DNA from 2 places in the Peribacillus sp. NPDC101481 genome. Region 1 is predicted to be linked to the other one. Evidence: riboswitches for the same ligand, from Rfam matches in the RefSeq annotation. Region 1 holds a riboswitch; the other holds the start of a gene.
What was found. Region 1 has a riboswitch for cyclic di-GMP ahead of ACIROD_RS05565 (anti-repressor SinI family protein). Riboswitches for the same ligand answer to the same signal wherever they lie in the genome.

Region 1 (8,598 bases):
CTATGATGTATAATAATAGGCTGCTAACGTTAAAGATGATTCCGACATTTGCAATCGATTTCTCAATCGCACTTAACGAAGTTAGCTCCAATACATATCTCATGATGAAATAACAGCCAAGTACGAGTATCACTCCTAGAATGACACGAATGCTCGATTCAGGATACTGAGAAAAAGCGCCGCTCAGACAATAGGTGAAATAAAATAAGAGCAAAAGGATTTCATAATGATAAAGGGTATGGAAATAAAAATCCCGAAAATGAATGCAAAAGAAAATGGCTAGAAATATCATATAAATTTTTAAAGAAAAACCGATGGAGATATTATATTTACTGAGCGTAATAAAAAATAACAAGAGAAAGACTGACCATATAGAGGTGGTGTTTTTATTAATTAGCAATTTTTCCATTCTCTTTTTGTCTCCCATCTTGTAAATGTTCGGTAGCAGGTTTCTTTTTAATAAAGCCAACGATTAATTGCTTGATGCTCTTATCGAGCTGCAAAATTAGAGCAGTGACGAAAATGATGGTAGAAATCATGGCTATAAAAGGATACTTGGATAATAAGTTTTGCATCAGGATGAAACTAATGAAAAAGAAGGTACCATACGGCAGGATGACCTTGAAAAGTACCGCTCTTTTTTCTGGATTTGCAGCGACATAGCCAATGAATGAGACGATTTCCATGGTAAGGACGGCAAAAGCTGAGCCAGCCACTGCATAGTTAACGCTCATAAAATAGAAGGAAACCAAACCAACGGTGATGGTTATGAACTGGACAATTGTACGCCGGTTCTGTAATCCCCTTGTTGTGAGACCGTCAGCAATGGCAATGTTAAAGCCTTGCAGAACGATTATAAAAGCCAATATTTTTAAAGGCTGAACCGCAGATCCCCACTCGGGTCCAAATAAAATGGTGACGAGATAAGTGGCCAAGTAGAATAAGGTTATAGTCATGCACATGCCGATATAGGACATGATTTTCATTTGCAGGATATTCAATCTTGTATGTTCTGCAAGCTCACCTTGGTTGTATCGCTTAAATAAAAGCGGAAAAAAGGCTCCTGCAATGACTCCTGGTATTTGGTATAAAGCAGAAGGAATCCGATAGGCTACTGCAAAGAGACCGACAAGCGCTAAAGGCAGTGTTTTTTCCAGCACCAATGGACCCAATTGTGGGGTTAGCATAATAAATAACCCACTGATTAAAAACGGACTAAGATTCGTTAATAATTGTTTTTCAAAAGGAGACTTCCATTGTATTTCCGCTTTTTTCAGCAGTAAATAAAGGCTGTAAAATCCACCGGCTAAATAAGAGAATCCATATAAAAAGGCTGCCAGATGAACATCAACTTTCAAGCCCATACTTACCGTGGTTGAAAGTATCAACGCAAAAGAAGAGAAGATTTTTATCGACGCGATGAATTGCATCCTTTCAGTTAATTGAAAGTAGGTTATTCCAATACTTTGCATCGCCAGGCCAATGACCATCGGGATCATTAGGCTATAGATCATATAAAGAATTTGTTGTTCTTGATAAAGAATGTGGATGCCGGCAAAAAAAACAAAAAAGGTCAAAAGGGAGCAAACAATCCGAATCTTAATATAGGAAGAAAACGTTCTTCCTAAGTTTTCCTTTTTTGATCCTTCTCTTAGAAAAGTATTACTTGTCCCGAGGTCCGTAAGAAAATTCATGACCATGGCAAGAGCCAATGCCACACTGAAAATCCCGTAGTTCTTTGAGTTAAAATAATTTGCTAATAGAATGAGCGTGGCCGCATTAAGAACATTGGATAGAATGGTACTGTAAAATAAGTGGACAATATTTTTTAAAATAGAGTTTTTCTTTGTATTCACTTTATTCGCTCCCGATTTTATGACGATAAAGTCGTTGGGTTGAGTAGTGGTGCAGGTGATTGAATTGTCTTTCTGGTTAAAGAAGGCTGAGTTTGGTTTAAATAATATTCATATGTGCTCGCAAGACCCTGTTCAAGTGAATGAGCGGGATGCCAACCCAATTTTTGAAGTGTCGTTTTATTACAGAGTAAGCTGTCTTTGATATCCCCATTTTTAGCTGGCTGATAAATAGGAGATAAATCATGGCTGCCAAAGGATTGAATAATCGAGAATAATTGATTGATGCTTGTACTGGTGGTTGATGAGACATTGAAGGTGCCGCTTTCTTCATATTCCAACGCCTTCAGATTGGCATCGGCTACATCCTTTACATAGATGAAATCCCTTGTTTGAGTGCCGTCTCCATAAATGACGGGCCGCTCATTTTTTATGACAAGATTAGTGAAGATCGATATAACACCGCCTTCGCCGCTAGCTGTCTGTCTTGGCCCATATACATTGCTGTATCGAAGATTCACATAATTTAAATCGTATAATTCTTTAGCAAGCTTTAGATAATCCTCTGCCGTTTTTTTTGATGCACCATAGGGTGATAATGGAGAGGTAAGATGTGATAATGTGATTGGCATGACATCAGCATCTCCATATACAGCCGCAGATGAAGCAAACACGATTTTTTTTACGGCATACTTATGAGAAAGCTTAGCGATGTTTATCGTTCCCATGATATTGATTCGTGCATCATTCGTAATATCCGAAATGGATTGTTGGACACTTACTTGTGCAGCTTGATGAATGACATAGTCAGGCCTAAATGTCTCCATCGCATTTTCAAGCAGGACCTCATCTTCAACATTTCCAAAGAAGGGAGTGACTTTGGCCTGGACATTTCCGATAGATCCGGTAGAGAGGTTATCATATATAGCCACTTCATAATTATTACGGATTAATGTATCAACAATATGAGAACCAATAAATCCAAAGCCCCCAGTTACTAGTACTTTTTTCATTTTTCACTACCCCTTTTTTGATTATCTAGCTCCATTACCAGTAAAGACTATGGTCAAAGTTCGAAACAAAATCTTGATTTCCATAGCAAATGTGCGGTGTTGAATATAATATAGGTCGTAATGCAGCTTTTCTTTTGGTGATAAATCATAACCCCCATTTACTTGTGCCCATCCAGTAATTCCAGGTTTTACATATAAACGGTTTTTAAAGCCAGGCAAAAACTTTTCAAATTCTTTATAGAAATATTCCCTTTCAGGTCTTGGCCCGATGAGCGACATATCTCCTTTTAAAACATTAATAAGCTGAGGGATTTCATCAATCCGTGTTTTTCGTATAAAGGCTCCTATTCTAGTCACCCTGGAATCATTTGCACTTGCCCACTTAGGCCCATTTTTTTCGGCATCGATGCCCATGGAACGCAGTTTAATCATATTGAAGGGCTTCCCATCCAGACCTAGTCTTTGCTGATAAAAAAAAGGGGAGCCAGTTGAATCAATAGGGATAAGAATGCAGAATAAAAGTAAAATAGGTGCTGTAAGTATCAGCATAAAAAATGAGATGATTAAATCCATAGTGCGCTTTATATTAAAATTAGATGATGTCGATAGTGGCTTTGTCAGGTTTGCTTCCTGTCTATCGACTCTGACTTTCGAATCCACTGGTTATCCTCCCTGAATTAAGAAATGATCATTGATCCTGAAATTTCAAGATTTGCCCTTTCGAATTGCATTTTCACACCGGCAATTTTCTCTAACTTGTCTCTGCCTTCTTGTATCGCTAATATTATGCCATCACAATATTTAGCAACGATATTTGCATCAGGTTTATTTAAACTGTCTGATGTATGAAATAAAATGATGTCAAAATCCTTCTTCCACTCCTCAATCAGAGTTGGAAGGGTTTCTAATGTTAATAAAGTTGCTGGCTCATAAATGGCTTCGCTTGTAGGTATACAAAATAGATGACCCTTTATATGTATAGCATGTTCGTTAATATTGGGCTTCTCGTTTAAAAGCAAGTTGGTCAAACCGAATGAATTATCGATATTAAACACTTGATGCAGCGAAGGCTGGCGCAGATTAGCATCCACTACAAGGACTCGTTTACGCTGCTCAGAAAAGGCAAGTGCTAAGTACGCTGATGCATTTACAATATTCTGTGATTGTGAAAGAGATGTAATCATTAATATTGAATCGTCTTTATGAAGGTTGGACTCGATATTGTTACATATCGAATAAAATTGCTCTTTATTGATTTCATTTAGGTAAAAGGATTGTTTCCTTGTGAATTTAATACTCACTATATTCACCCCGTTTTGTGGAAGGTAAGGTTTTATATGTTGTTTTACGTTTTCTGTTTATTCTTTTGGTATTCAAATCCAGCCTCCCTAATAATGGAATTCCAAGAAGTTCAAGCTCCCTATCGGAGTAGGTTGAATCATCAAAGTGCTCTCTAAGAAGTGCTAAGCCTATTCCAGCAAAAAAGCCTATTACGATCGAAATGGCTATGATGAATTTCGGCTTTGGGAAAAGCAGTTCTGCTTGTCCCATTTCATTATCATTGAGAATACTAATCTGTTTAACGTTTGTAATGTCTTTAAAATTAGATATCGAATGCCTCGCGACAGTTTGGGCGATGTCCTTAGCGGATTCAGGATTTGAATCCTTGACGGTAATCGTGATGATTTGTGAATTATCTCGATTAGTAATGGAAACTTGCTTAAGTAAGTCATAGCTAGAAGTCTTAAGATTCAATTCCTCTTTAACTACTATCATGATCTGCGGACTTTTAATGATGTCCATATATGAAAGGGCAAGCTGTCTGTTCTCTTGAACCTTGTTTATCGAGGCTTCCTTTTCATCCATGCTTAAAGATCCTGCCAGAACTTGAGTGGAATACTGATAGGTTGGTTTCATAAGGTACATGGACGAAAAAATAATAAAACCAGTAATACAAAGGGTAGATAGAATAATGATAAATATTCGCTTTTTTAAGATTCGTATAAAATCTTTAATTTTTACTTTTTCATTCATCGATTTCACCACTTTTTTAGAGATAGTAAGAATACGTTCACAACTTGCAAAGAATTTTTATATAATAGTAGGAATTATCCTATTTTGCGTTTTAAAGCTATGTGGTCTTTGGAAATTACTTTTTCTTGTTTGTTTTTTGTGAAGTACGATCCGAGCCTCATGCATGGTTTTTCCACGAGTAGATAGGACGCTGAAGAGAGTAAAAAAGATAATAAAAAGGAAAATATCAATATTAAACCGGTAGGCAGCTTGTTATAGAATAGGTACATCAAAGAGAATAAGGATATAAGATGGTACAAATACAAACTATATGAAATCTTCCCGAGAAGAGTTAGCAATCTAGACCTTAAGACCGCCGAAATTTTTTGGGAACATACGCTCATGATGATAAAAATGCAAACACCGAATGAGACAACGTAATCCCTAAAAATATAATTGTTTAAAAAATCCACTTCGCCAATGATGCCTTCGTACATAAAACAGGTAATTGCCCCCAACAACAATGCAATTTTTACAGGTTTTTTCTTTTTCAAGGTATAGGAAAAAAGTCCGTGTCGATATTTAGCTATTATTGCTCCCATCAAAAAAAGCGTACTGTAGTGGAAACTTAGAAGAATGCTGGTTATATCGCCACCAGAACCAAACAAAAACAAAAAAATAGTCGAAGAAAAAATTAAAACAAAAAGCCATAATAAAGAGTATTTAAGCTTTTTTCGAACAAATAAAAAAATCAGAACAGGAAATATAATCGAAATTCTCATTTCGTGGACAAGGGACCATATAACATTGTTATAGGCGTCTGTATTGTACTGCCCTATAAACAAAAGATGTTCTATTAATAAGGAAGGAGTATCCGGGCCTGTCCAAGATTTATTAAACCAGTCAGAGATATAGGGCAAATCAATTTGGCTTAAAAGCATTTTAGCCAATATAGCCATGCCTATTGCTACTAGATATGGTATATAAATTCGAAACACTCGTTTTATTAAGTATGTAGAATAGTGGAATTTAGCACTATTAACTGATAAATACAAAACAAAACCACTTAATACAAAGAATAGAATGACAGACTCATTTCCACTGCTGAAAAAAAGGCGTAAAGGAGTTTCCTTAAACAAATAAATTATGTAGGAGCTGCTTGAACCATACTGATAATCAGCATATGAAGGGTAAACCATCAAATAATGCCCGATTAACACAATGAGAGCGGCTAAACCCCTTAATGAGTCGAATTCCTCATATCTAGTCATATCCTCCTCCATATGAACCGTTTTTTTTATAATATAGCACTTGTTCTTAATAAAGTATAGTTAGTTCTCTAAAACAGACAAAAATAGACAAAAAAATATAAAGTTAACCAACATATCTTAATTTTTAGGCTCAATTATGAAATGTTTAATGGGCGAATAAAAATAAGGGATTCCGGGTCATTGGATAAATCCAGATCCTATCACCTAAATATAAATAAGGTATGCAGTTTGGGAATAGGCCAGCAAGTTTAGAGAGGAAAAGTAGAAGATGAGGGAAACAAAATGCTAGTATAGATTAATAATGAAACTAATTGACATAATAATGTAAAGATGGTAAGTTCAATTTAATTATTCTTTATAAAGAACGGTTTGTTCGTTAAATGTTAGTGTTACACTGTTATTTCTATCAAAGGATAAAAAATTAGAAAAAATGTAAAATAATAGATTTTACTATTTAATATATACCTGCCATTAGCTCAATTAATAATCTATAGAAGAAAGGATGATTTTTAATGCCTTTATACCAAATGAGAGAAATATGGACACCTTTAAAATTAGTTGGAGTTAAGTTTTTTAAAACAGAAGAAGGAAGTATTTTTATGAAAGTATTTAATAAACGTCGAAGAAAGTTAAAGTAATGCATTATTTAATTTAATTGCGCGTTAAGCTTGTTTTTAAAATTTCCAATACCTAGTTGTTTTTTTAAGAATATTGTAGAATGATGGCGGAAAATAACGAAAAGTATTTTAGTTAATTATCAGATTTATTAAGTATAATTAACATGAATATATGGGTATGTCGACTTCAAAAAAGTTAGACATACATATTTTGCGCATGAAATTTAATTGGAAAATCATCATAATGTTAAATATTCTTGAGAAAAGCAAACCTATTGAAAAATAGGGACGCAAAATTACAGGTCTAAGGCTTTGCTAAGACGGCTGTGTTACCACAAGTAGGCGGAATTTGTCATGGAAGCAAACAATGAATTTGAAGAATGGATTTATTTAATGTTAGAAGCGAAAAATTCAGGCTTGTCCATTAAAGATGTGAATGATTTTATCGTAGAAAATGGATCAAGAGAAAAATCTTACATCATGGGATAAGCTATATGTACCTTAGGGAAGGCTGTTATACAGTCTTTTTTTTTTTATTTTCATTACCGGAAATTACCGTAAAAGGTATCCAGAATAAGGAACATGGCGATGATAATAAAAATGCGACCTAATTGAGGGGGATTTTTATTATGGATGTACCTATTGCCTTTTTGAAGGGTTTAATGTGGGGAACTTTATTCAGTGTACCGCTATGGTTATCATTTTGCGGTTGGATAAAAATAATATTGAATGTTTTAGAATAAAACCCTTATTAAATCAGATTATTAAATGAATACAGAAGGATTTAGTATATTGATAATGGAATTTAACTTATATACATAATGTGTTTTAAGTTGTCTTACCCTTCTCCAGATATACGAAATATAGCAAAAAAATAGTTAATAATACTTAAATATTTTTCGTTATGTGCCGATACTACATATAGAGATCAAGCAAAGGGACTTCGCAAAGGCGATGTCAGATAGCTGCCATCAAAATAGAAGGAGATTATTTGATGACAAAAAACAAGTTCATTACGTTCGAGGAAGTTTATGAAAAGAAACAGAGAAGCAAGAAAATTTTTATTGGGACTTATATTACCATTACATTAGTTTTGATTTCATTAATGACATATTTTATGGGACAAGCATAATATGGGGTTATCGAAGGGGCTGAGCAATCGGTCCTTTTTTGTTTTTTTATATCCACACTATTTGCCTAAACCTTACTAGTATTCATTCCTAAGGGATATTTCAGAAATGTTAAAATTGGGTAAATTTTTGGTTTTTAAACTAGTTTCTGCTTGCCAATTCCCGCTTTATATGTGATTATCAAATAAATGAGCTATATTCCTTATTTTTGAAAAAAGGATTAGGACAACAGTATGAAATGGTGGCTCAATTATATATTGGAGTGGAAATTTCGCATGGATTTTTTTGATATTTTAAAAGACACTTTTGCCAAGGGTGAGTCTGGACAAGATGTTTCTGTAAATGAACTTGTGGAAGAGATTAAGGAGAAATTAAGCGGGATCATTGAACATCCTGAAAGTATATGATTCGTAGATACATATTCCCTATTTTGCTCATATTATGGGCGATGGTCATCTTCTTTTTTTCCTCGCAGACGTATGAGGAGCAAAGCATTACCCCTTTTTTAACGCAGTTCAATACTCCATATTGGTATGATAAGCTAAGTGGTATTTCATTCATGTATGGAGGGGTTGAGGTGAGTGCCCAAATAGCTGGAGTAAATGGCTTTCTGGAGTTCTTCCTTCGGAAGGGTGCCCATCTTTTTATCTTTTTTGTGTTTGGATTATTGACGTATCGTGTTTGGGGCCGCTTTGTGAAGA
Region 2 (8,598 bases), on a different contig from region 1:
TTAACCATGGAATACGGGTGGAAAACATAAGAACGAATTTGGCTTCCCCAGCCAATTTCCTTTTGCTCACCACGGATTTCATCCAATTCCGCTTGTTGCTGCTCAATTTCACGTTGATACAATTTGGCTTTCAGCATATTCATGGCCTGGGCCTTGTTTTTGATTTGAGATCTCTCGTTTTGGCACGTTACCACGGTGTTCGTAGGTATATGGGTGATCCGGACTGCCGAGTCAGTTGTATTGATATGCTGACCACCTGCACCACTTGCCCGGTACGTATCTATTTTCAAATCTTCCGTGCGTACTTCTATATTGATCGTCTCATCGAATTCCGGCATGACTTCACATGAAACGAATGAAGTATGGCGTCGTCCTGAGGAATCGAAAGGAGAAATACGGACAAGACGGTGTACCCCTTTTTCCGCTTTCAAATAACCATAGGCGTTATGGCCTTTGAAAATTAAAGTGACACTCTTGATCCCAGCTTCATCACCTGGAAGGTAATCAAGGGTTTCCACTTTAAAGCCTCTTTTTTCACCCCATCTTGTATACATGCGCAGCAGCATGGAACCCCAATCCTGGGACTCCGTTCCGCCTGCACCAGGATGCAGTTCAAGAATGGCATTTTTCGAGTCATATTCTTCACTTAGTAAAAGTTGAAGTTCAAAGTCGTTCATCTTTTGTGCAAGAACCGTAATCTCTTCTTCCAGCTCCGCTAAAAGTTCTTGATCGTTCTCCTCTTTCACTAATTCATATGTCAAATCCAGATTTTCATATGATTCATTCAGGTCGGATAATTGATTGACTTGTTCTTTTAAACCATTCGTTTCATTGATGACAGTTTGTGCCTTTTGCTGATCATTCCAAAAATCGGGATGTGTCATCTCATTTTCTAGCTGTGCGATTCGTGCCTCTTTTTCATCTAAGTCAAAGAGACCCCCTAAAGTCCGTTAATCGTTGCGCTGTCCGTTCAAGTTCATTTCTAATTTCTGCTAATTCCATTTCTCTTCACCTCATTAAGTATGTTAAAAAAAATCCCTGAAGAGGGATTCCCTTCATTACAAATAAAACCTCTCCAAACTATATGCAAATGTATACCTTTATGCAAACAAAACATGAAAAGAGGCGGCAAGCCTTACACTTAACCGTCCCATAATCATTATACACCTAACTTTAACCTAAATTGCCATGGCAATTCTTATATTTTTTACCGCTGCCGCATGGGCATAACGCATTTCGGCCAACGTCTTCCTTTTTACGGGCAGGGGCTTTTTTCACTTTTCCCCCGTCTTCTTCCTTCGGATTGACCGCTTGTCCTTTTATGACTTCCTTACGTTCCAAATTGTTTCGGATTTCGGCCTTCATGATGTATTTTGCGACTTCATCTTCCATTGAAGCAATCATCGCTTCAAACATTGCGAAACCTTCTGATTGATATTCACGAAGCGGATCAATCTGGCCATAAGCACGAAGGTGGATCCCTTGGCGCAATTGCTCCATCGCATCAATATGGTCCATCCACTTGCTATCGACGGCACGAAGAACGATTACTTTTTCGAATTCACGCATTTGTTCTTCAGATAGCTCTTCTTCTTTTTGGTCATAGCTTTCTTTCACTTTTGCTAAAATGAACTCAACCAATTCCGTTTCATTTTTCCCTTCCAAATCAGCTACAGTGATTGAACCTTCATTGAATAGGTTACCATTCAGGTAATCGACAAGGCCTTGTAAATTCCAGCCTTCCTCATCACCCATTGGTGCAAACGCGACAACATTTCGCTGGATGGATGCCGTGATCATCGTTTCGACGATTTCACGTAAGTTGTCACTTTCCATGACATCGAAACGCTGTTTATAGATAATTTCCCGTTGTTGACGGAGAACATCATCATACTGCAGTAATTGCTTACGTGAATCGAAGTTATTGCCTTCGACCCGTTTCTGTGCGGATTCAACGGCCCTTGTCACCATTTTGCTTTGAATTGGCTGGGAATCATCCATACCAAGGCGCGCCATCATGTTTTTCATGTTATCCGAACCGAAGCGGCGCATCAATTCATCTTCCATTGATAAATAGAATTGAGTGACCCCTGGATCTCCCTGACGGCCGGACCGACCACGCAGCTGGTTATCTATACGCCTGCTTTCATGACGTTCCGTACCGATTACAGCAAGGCCCCCAAGCTCCTTGACACCTTCACCAAGCTTGATATCCGTACCGCGCCCTGCCATGTTCGTAGCGATCGTAACTGAGCCTTGATTACCTGCATTCGCAATGATTTCCGCTTCACGCTCATGGTTCTTGGCATTCAAAACATCGTGAGGGATTCCTTTTTTGGATAAATAGGCAGATATGACTTCAGATGTTTCGATGGCAACCGTACCGACAAGCACAGGCTGACCCTTTGTATAGCGTTCGGCGATGTCTTCCACAACAGCCTTGAATTTGCCATCAGTTGTCGCGTATATAAGATCTGCCCTGTCGTCCCTGATGATATTCCTGTTTGTCGGGATCGCAATTACATTCATATTATAAATATTGCGGAATTCTTCTTCTTCCGTTTTGGCTGTTCCGGTCATACCTGAAAGCTTTTCATACATCCTGAAATAGTTCTGGAATGTAATCGTCGCAAGAGTCATGCTTTCATTTTGAATTTCAAGTCCTTCTTTCGCTTCGATCGCCTGGTGGAGACCTTCACTGTAACGGCGGCCTTTCATCAAACGGCCAGTGAATTGGTCAACGATGACTATCTCGCCTTCCTGGACAACATAATCCACATCCAAATGCATGGAAACATGTGCCTTTAACGCCTGATTGATATGATGATTCAAAGTAACGTGATTAATATCGAATAAATTATCGATATTAAACGCTTTTTCAGCTCGATTCATCCCATCTTCCGTCAGCTGAACACCTTTTGTCTTTTCATCATATGTGTAGTCGGTTTCTTTTTTCAAGGTTTTTACAAACGCATTGGCCTGGATATACAGCTGAGCCGATTTTTGTGCGGAGCCGGAAATGATCAACGGCGTTCTTGCCTCATCGATCAAAATCGAATCGACCTCATCAATGACAGCGAAGTGCAGCGGGCGCTGTACCATTTGTTCTTTATATAACACCATATTGTCACGAAGATAATCAAAACCTAACTCATTATTCGTACTGTACGTAATGTCAGCATTGTACGCCGCCTGTTTTTCTTCTTTAGAATGACTGTTCAAATTCAACCCGACGGTCAAACCAAGGAAATCATACAATACACCCATCTCGGTGGCATCACGGTGTGCCAAGTATTCATTGACAGTAACGACATGTACACCTTTACCGGTAAGCGCGTTTAAATAAACCGGCATGGTGGATGTTAAGGTTTTACCTTCCCCTGTTTTCATCTCGGAGATATTTCCATCATGAAGTGATGCCCCACCCATGATTTGAACACGGTAAGGATATAAGCCCAGAGCACGCTTTGCCCCTTCACGTGCAACCGCAAAAGCCTCAACAAGCAAATCATCAACGGTTTCCCCATTTTGATAACGCTCTTTAAACTCACCCGTTTTGGCACGCAACTGTTCATCCGATAACCCCGCCGTCTCATCAGCCAGCGCTTCGACCTGATCGGCGATTTTTTCTAAACGTTTGATTTCTCGCTTATTCGGATCAAAAACTTTATTTAATATATTAAGCATTCAATAACGCTCCTCTATTATGGTAATGATCGTTCAATGACAAAATTCATATAAGTAAGAAGAAACACACTTCTATTATTACTAATGCACGCTTAATTTTACCACTTCTATCATAGAGGTACAACTTCATGTCACTTCCCTGGTATAGACCTGAATTCAATTCTTGCGAAAAACAATGGATAAATGAGGAGTAAAACTGTTAAAATAGAAGGAAGTATAAAAAATATGTTGCTAACTCCCCACTATTCCATATGTAAATGAGAATTATCCATAACCTTCCATCACTAGATGCTGTGTGTCCTCTCTAGCGATAGCATGTCAAGGTAATCCAACCTTACAGTCGTCTTGTTTTGAATGATAAGATTGGCTACTGACACTTATTAGCGGAAGATAAATAGAACATGTTTCGAGGTGGTATTGATGATTGGTGAACGTGTAAAAAAACTGCGAGAAGAAAAGAAAATGTCGATGACTGAACTTGCCGATAAAGCGGGTGTGGCAAAGTCTTATTTAAGTTCGCTCGAGCGGAACTTACAAACAAATCCTTCTATTCAATTTCTTGAAAAAATCTCCGCCGTACTAAACATTCCTGTTGATGCCCTGCTTTATGATGCACCAAATAAGGAAACCTTGGACACTGACTGGATGAAAATCGTTGAGGAAGCCATGAATTCGGGTGTCTCAAAACAACAATTCAGGGAATTCATCGAGTTTAATAAATGGAGAAAAGATAAAGAAGAGTAGAGTGGTAGTACACTAGTTTACCTACATAATCCTGAAGAATACAGTTTGAATAAGCTAGACTTGTAGAATCTCAAGGAAGAATAAACCCTATAAACAGCTAATGAATCGAATTACTGTTTATAGGGATGTTCTCGAACTTTTTCGTAAGCTATTTTCCATTGTTCTCCTCTAATGTTACCTCAAGGCTTTCCCGTTTCAAAAAAGCACTGATTTCCTCCTTTTTGAAACCCAAGCTCCTTGCTTCTGAAATCAATTTCACCCATTCTTGATCCATTTCCACATTAGCCACCTCTTCTACCTCCTAAAATACTCCTTGTATTTCAGGCAGACCAGCCATCATAGTCTCAAGGACCTTAGACCTGTGCCTTTGCGCCCTCATCTTTCAATAAGTTTGCCTTTGTCGTGGTATTTATTACCAAATACATTACATATAATCATATTATAACGGATACCCACTCCATATATTGCTATTTTATGTCGGTAATCTACCTAAATGCAAAAACTTTTATCCGACAAATTATTACAAAATTAAGAAAATTCATAGTGCAGGTAATTTATCATAGACTAATTGATTTTCGTTTTTTTGTATAATAGTGAATATTGCTCTTCTTAATATTTCGTTGCTTCGTATTGATTCTCTCCATTGTAAGTGCATCCAAGGCTTTTTGCGCAGTTAAATCCTCACCGCAGGTCGGGCAAAGCCACTTTCCATATTCCGCACTGCTAAAAGAAGCCCTATGGCAAGTATGGCAATTCTTTCGATACAAGTAATCCAACCCCTCTGCACCTTGATCAAATTGTTTTATATAAAAAATCAGCCGTTCTTTTTAAAGAACTTACAATTTGAGTATAGTACAAAAGAAGGGGGTTATTAAATAGGTAAAACTGACTATTTATCTTAATAAAGAACAAGAATTGTTCTTTAAAAGGATTTTCCAATGATTTGTATTCTATAGAGAACAAAAGAAGCAATCATTTTTTCCTTTTCAAACGAATTCTATCAACAGGCATTAAAAAAGCACAACCCAAAGGCTGGGCTGTGCTTTTGATCTTAGAATAATAATTAACTAGGTTCAATCAATCCATAGCGTCCATCTTTTCGGCGGTACACTACGTTCGTTGTATTAGTATCCGCATTCGTGTAAACGAAGAAACTGTGACCAAGCATATTCATTTGTAAAATCGCTTCTTCACTGTCCATCGGCTTTAAATCAAAGCGCTTATTGCGGACCACTTCAATATCATTATCGTCTTCGAATTCATCCACCACTTCGTCAACTTCCATATTGAAGGCGAATGCATCTGGTGCAGCTGATAGATTGTTCCGGAACTTACGATTGACCTTCGTTTTATGTTTACGAATTTGGCGTTCAAGCTTATCATTGATCAAGTCAATGGCAGCATACATATCCGCATTTTCCTCTTCAGCACGAAGAACCAAATTCTGCATGGGAATCGTCACTTCGACCTTTGATGTATTATTGTTCACCTTTAAATTCACTAACACATTTGCATCTGGTGTATTGTTAAAATATCGTTCTAACTTGCCAATTTTCTTTTCGACGTATTCTCGAATTGCTGGAGTTACCTCAATGTTTTCACCGCGTACGTTGTAATTCATAAAGTGAGTCCTCCTTAAATTAAGACTATACAGTTAGATTCTACAATACCCCTCCGGTTCCTTTTAGAAACACATCATGAAATATGTCGAAATAATGAAACAATTGTCGGAAGGTTTGGAAAGGGGTTGATGTCTGCCCTAGCTTCATTATATCAAATGCTATGCTATAAAGAAAAAATTAAGCCTATTTTATTTACAGAAAATTTAAAAATAATTAACATGAAAACCTTTTGGAATCCAAACGGTCGTGTAATCAATTTCTTTTATCATAGAACACACCATCCACTGATAGACTTTCATACGGGTTCGTGTATTTATTGGATGATCGTTTCTTCTTGTTTATTTCCTGGATATCCCGCTTTATCTCCTGCTTTTGGAGCTTCAGCAAGTGATCGACCTTTTGGTTGAGCAACAGTGCTGCACGTCCCAACTGCTGCTCTTCTGCAGTAAAAGGCGGTTTGATTCGAGAAAGAAGTCCATCTCGCTGATCGATCAGCTTTGTGATCCTTTCTATTTTATCATCACGCTCTGTAATCGTGTGATTTTCCAGAACGGCAAGTAATTCAACAGTCAAATCATGAAAGGTCCTAATCACCATTACACTTGACCGCTTTGGGTAAATTGTTTTTTCCGATTGATTTGAATTACTTCCTTCCAAGTATTCCGGAACTCAGTAACAAGGCCCTCCGCTTCTTCCAAGGCAGAAACATCATTTTTCATATTCGCTTCTATCAGACGCCGGTTTATGAAATCATATAGACTCATCATATCTTTGGATACATCCGCATCCATATTCAGTGTCACCATCAATTCGCGGATGATATTTTGCGCCTTGATGATGTTCGTATTCTTCGCTTCGATATTTCCTGCTTCAATGGCCTTCTTCCCAAGCATGATGAACTTCAAACAGCCATTATAAAGCAGTAATGTAAGCTCTCCCGGGGATGCTGTGTTGACTGAATTTTGCTGATACGATTGATAAGGATTATTTATTGCCATATTTAACTTCCTTTCCGACTTACCTTAACTAAAATAAGAAGCTAACGATGCACTTTGGCTGTTTGCCTTTTGAATCGCTTTTTCCATCGCCGTGAACTGGTTGTAATAGCGGGATTCCAATTTCGTTAGCTTTGCCTCAAATGTTGAAATCTTCTTATCCAGCCCATCGACCAATTTTCCGATTGTAAAATTGTTATTAACAAATCCGGCCTTCCCGGCCTTTTCAGTAATCGCCTTCATTGATGATTCTATATCATCCCTTAACCGGCGCGCGAGGCCTTTGTCGCTCTTTTCTGGCCCATTGGCCATGAACATATCATAAATCGCATTGGGATCCTCACTAATGGCTGCCCGGAGCTTGTCCTCATCAATCGTTAATTTACCGCCCTCCAAATAATTTTTGGTGGTGGTGATCCCCAAACTGCTGAGATTGTTTTTTCCTGTGATCCCATCCACCGAGGTGTATAGGGATGACCTCATTGTGGTCAAGAGGCTTTTTAACGTCGAATCCCCTTTTAATGTTCCGCTCTTCGCTTTTTCTTCCCACAGCTTCACTTCATCCTCTGTCATTGCCTTTTTTTGCTCAGAGGTAAGCGGGGTAAAGGAGCGATATTTAGCTTCACCCGTTTTATCTTGAACCTTTTTAATGACATCATTGTATTTATTCACAAACTGAGTGATCGTGTCCAGGATGGCATCCACATCAGCTGTTGATGAGAATGTGACTGTATCCGTCGTTTTTTGCTTTACCGTTATTTCCGCTCCATTAATCTGAAACGTATTCGAAGGACGGGAAATGTCCAGGCCATTATAAGTAATCGATGCATTTTCCCCTATTGTGCCGCCAGTTCCTTCATTGTTACTGCTCATTTTTAGCACATTGAAGAAATCTCCGGTACTCCCTAACTCAATTTCAGGCCGATCTTTTATATCACCTGTATTTTTAGCAGTGATGGAAAACTTCTGGGACGTTTCATCGAAAAATAGAGTCACTCCCGAGTTTGCATTAATTTTATTTATTACACTTTCTAACGTATCGTCCGCATTAAGGGTAAGAGTATACGGTTTTTCCACTGTTGCGCCATCTTTTACTTCCGTATCAAAACCGCCATCCTTATTGATGGACAGTATCGTAATATCTTGAGGAGTCGTGATTCCCAATTCCGATAGTTTCTTTTTCGGGTCGGTAACAGCTGATTTTTCTGTACTTGTCATGGTTGCTGCCTTGGCAAGCCCATTCACTTTTATATTCCCGGAAAAATCACTGGTCGAATTCACATTTCTCACTGATACAGCATCGGGATTCGATACCGTCACCTTCTTTTTAATAAAGGAAGACTGCTTCCCAATTCCATCACGAATGAGCGTATCCAATTCTGATAAAGCTGTATTTATCGAACGGTAATCATCCCGCTGCCACTCGGAATACTGCTTTTTCTGTGTCAGTTTATCCAATGGCACCCGTTCTGCCTGCATCATGCTCTTAACTAATTCATCAATGTCCATCCCGCTTGCTAAACCACTGATTCGTACCAAAATTGATCACC

Region 2: another riboswitch for cyclic di-GMP. It lies ahead of ACIROD_RS20240 (anti-repressor SinI family protein); the one in region 1 lies ahead of ACIROD_RS05565 (anti-repressor SinI family protein).

The regions. Positions count from the first base shown of each region.
Region 1 covers NZ_JBIWNJ010000001.1:1,149,659-1,158,256, reverse strand. Annotated here, with positions in the region: gene ACIROD_RS05600 (O-antigen ligase family protein) at 1-409, opposite strand, end outside; gene ACIROD_RS05595 (oligosaccharide flippase family protein) at 390-1,856, opposite strand; gene ACIROD_RS05590 (NAD-dependent epimerase/dehydratase family protein) at 1,874-2,866, opposite strand; gene ACIROD_RS05585 (sugar transferase) at 2,888-3,439, opposite strand; gene ACIROD_RS05580 (CpsD/CapB family tyrosine-protein kinase) at 3,544-4,167, opposite strand; gene ACIROD_RS05575 (YveK family protein) at 4,157-4,900, opposite strand; gene ACIROD_RS05570 (acyltransferase family protein) at 4,975-6,150, opposite strand; cyclic di-GMP riboswitch class I at 7,023-7,104, shown strand; gene ACIROD_RS05565 (anti-repressor SinI family protein) at 7,122-7,256, shown strand; gene ACIROD_RS05560 (hypothetical protein) at 7,762-7,899, shown strand; gene ACIROD_RS05555 (YwzD family small protein) at 8,173-8,304, shown strand; gene ACIROD_RS05550 (VanZ family protein) at 8,301-8,598, shown strand, end outside.
Region 2 covers NZ_JBIWNJ010000003.1:312,669-321,266, reverse strand. Annotated here, with positions in the region: one part of gene prfB (peptide chain release factor 2) at 1-938, opposite strand, end outside; one part of gene prfB (peptide chain release factor 2) at 940-1,002, opposite strand; gene secA (preprotein translocase subunit SecA) at 1,174-3,687, opposite strand; gene ACIROD_RS20245 (helix-turn-helix domain-containing protein) at 4,108-4,431, shown strand; gene ACIROD_RS20240 (anti-repressor SinI family protein) at 4,580-4,720, opposite strand; cyclic di-GMP riboswitch class I at 4,752-4,837, opposite strand; gene ACIROD_RS20235 (hypothetical protein) at 4,989-5,198, opposite strand; gene hpf (ribosome hibernation-promoting factor, HPF/YfiA family) at 5,495-6,052, opposite strand; gene fliT (flagellar protein FliT) at 6,306-6,650, opposite strand; gene fliS (flagellar export chaperone FliS) at 6,650-7,051, opposite strand; gene ACIROD_RS20215 (flagellar hook-associated protein 2) at 7,076-8,587, opposite strand.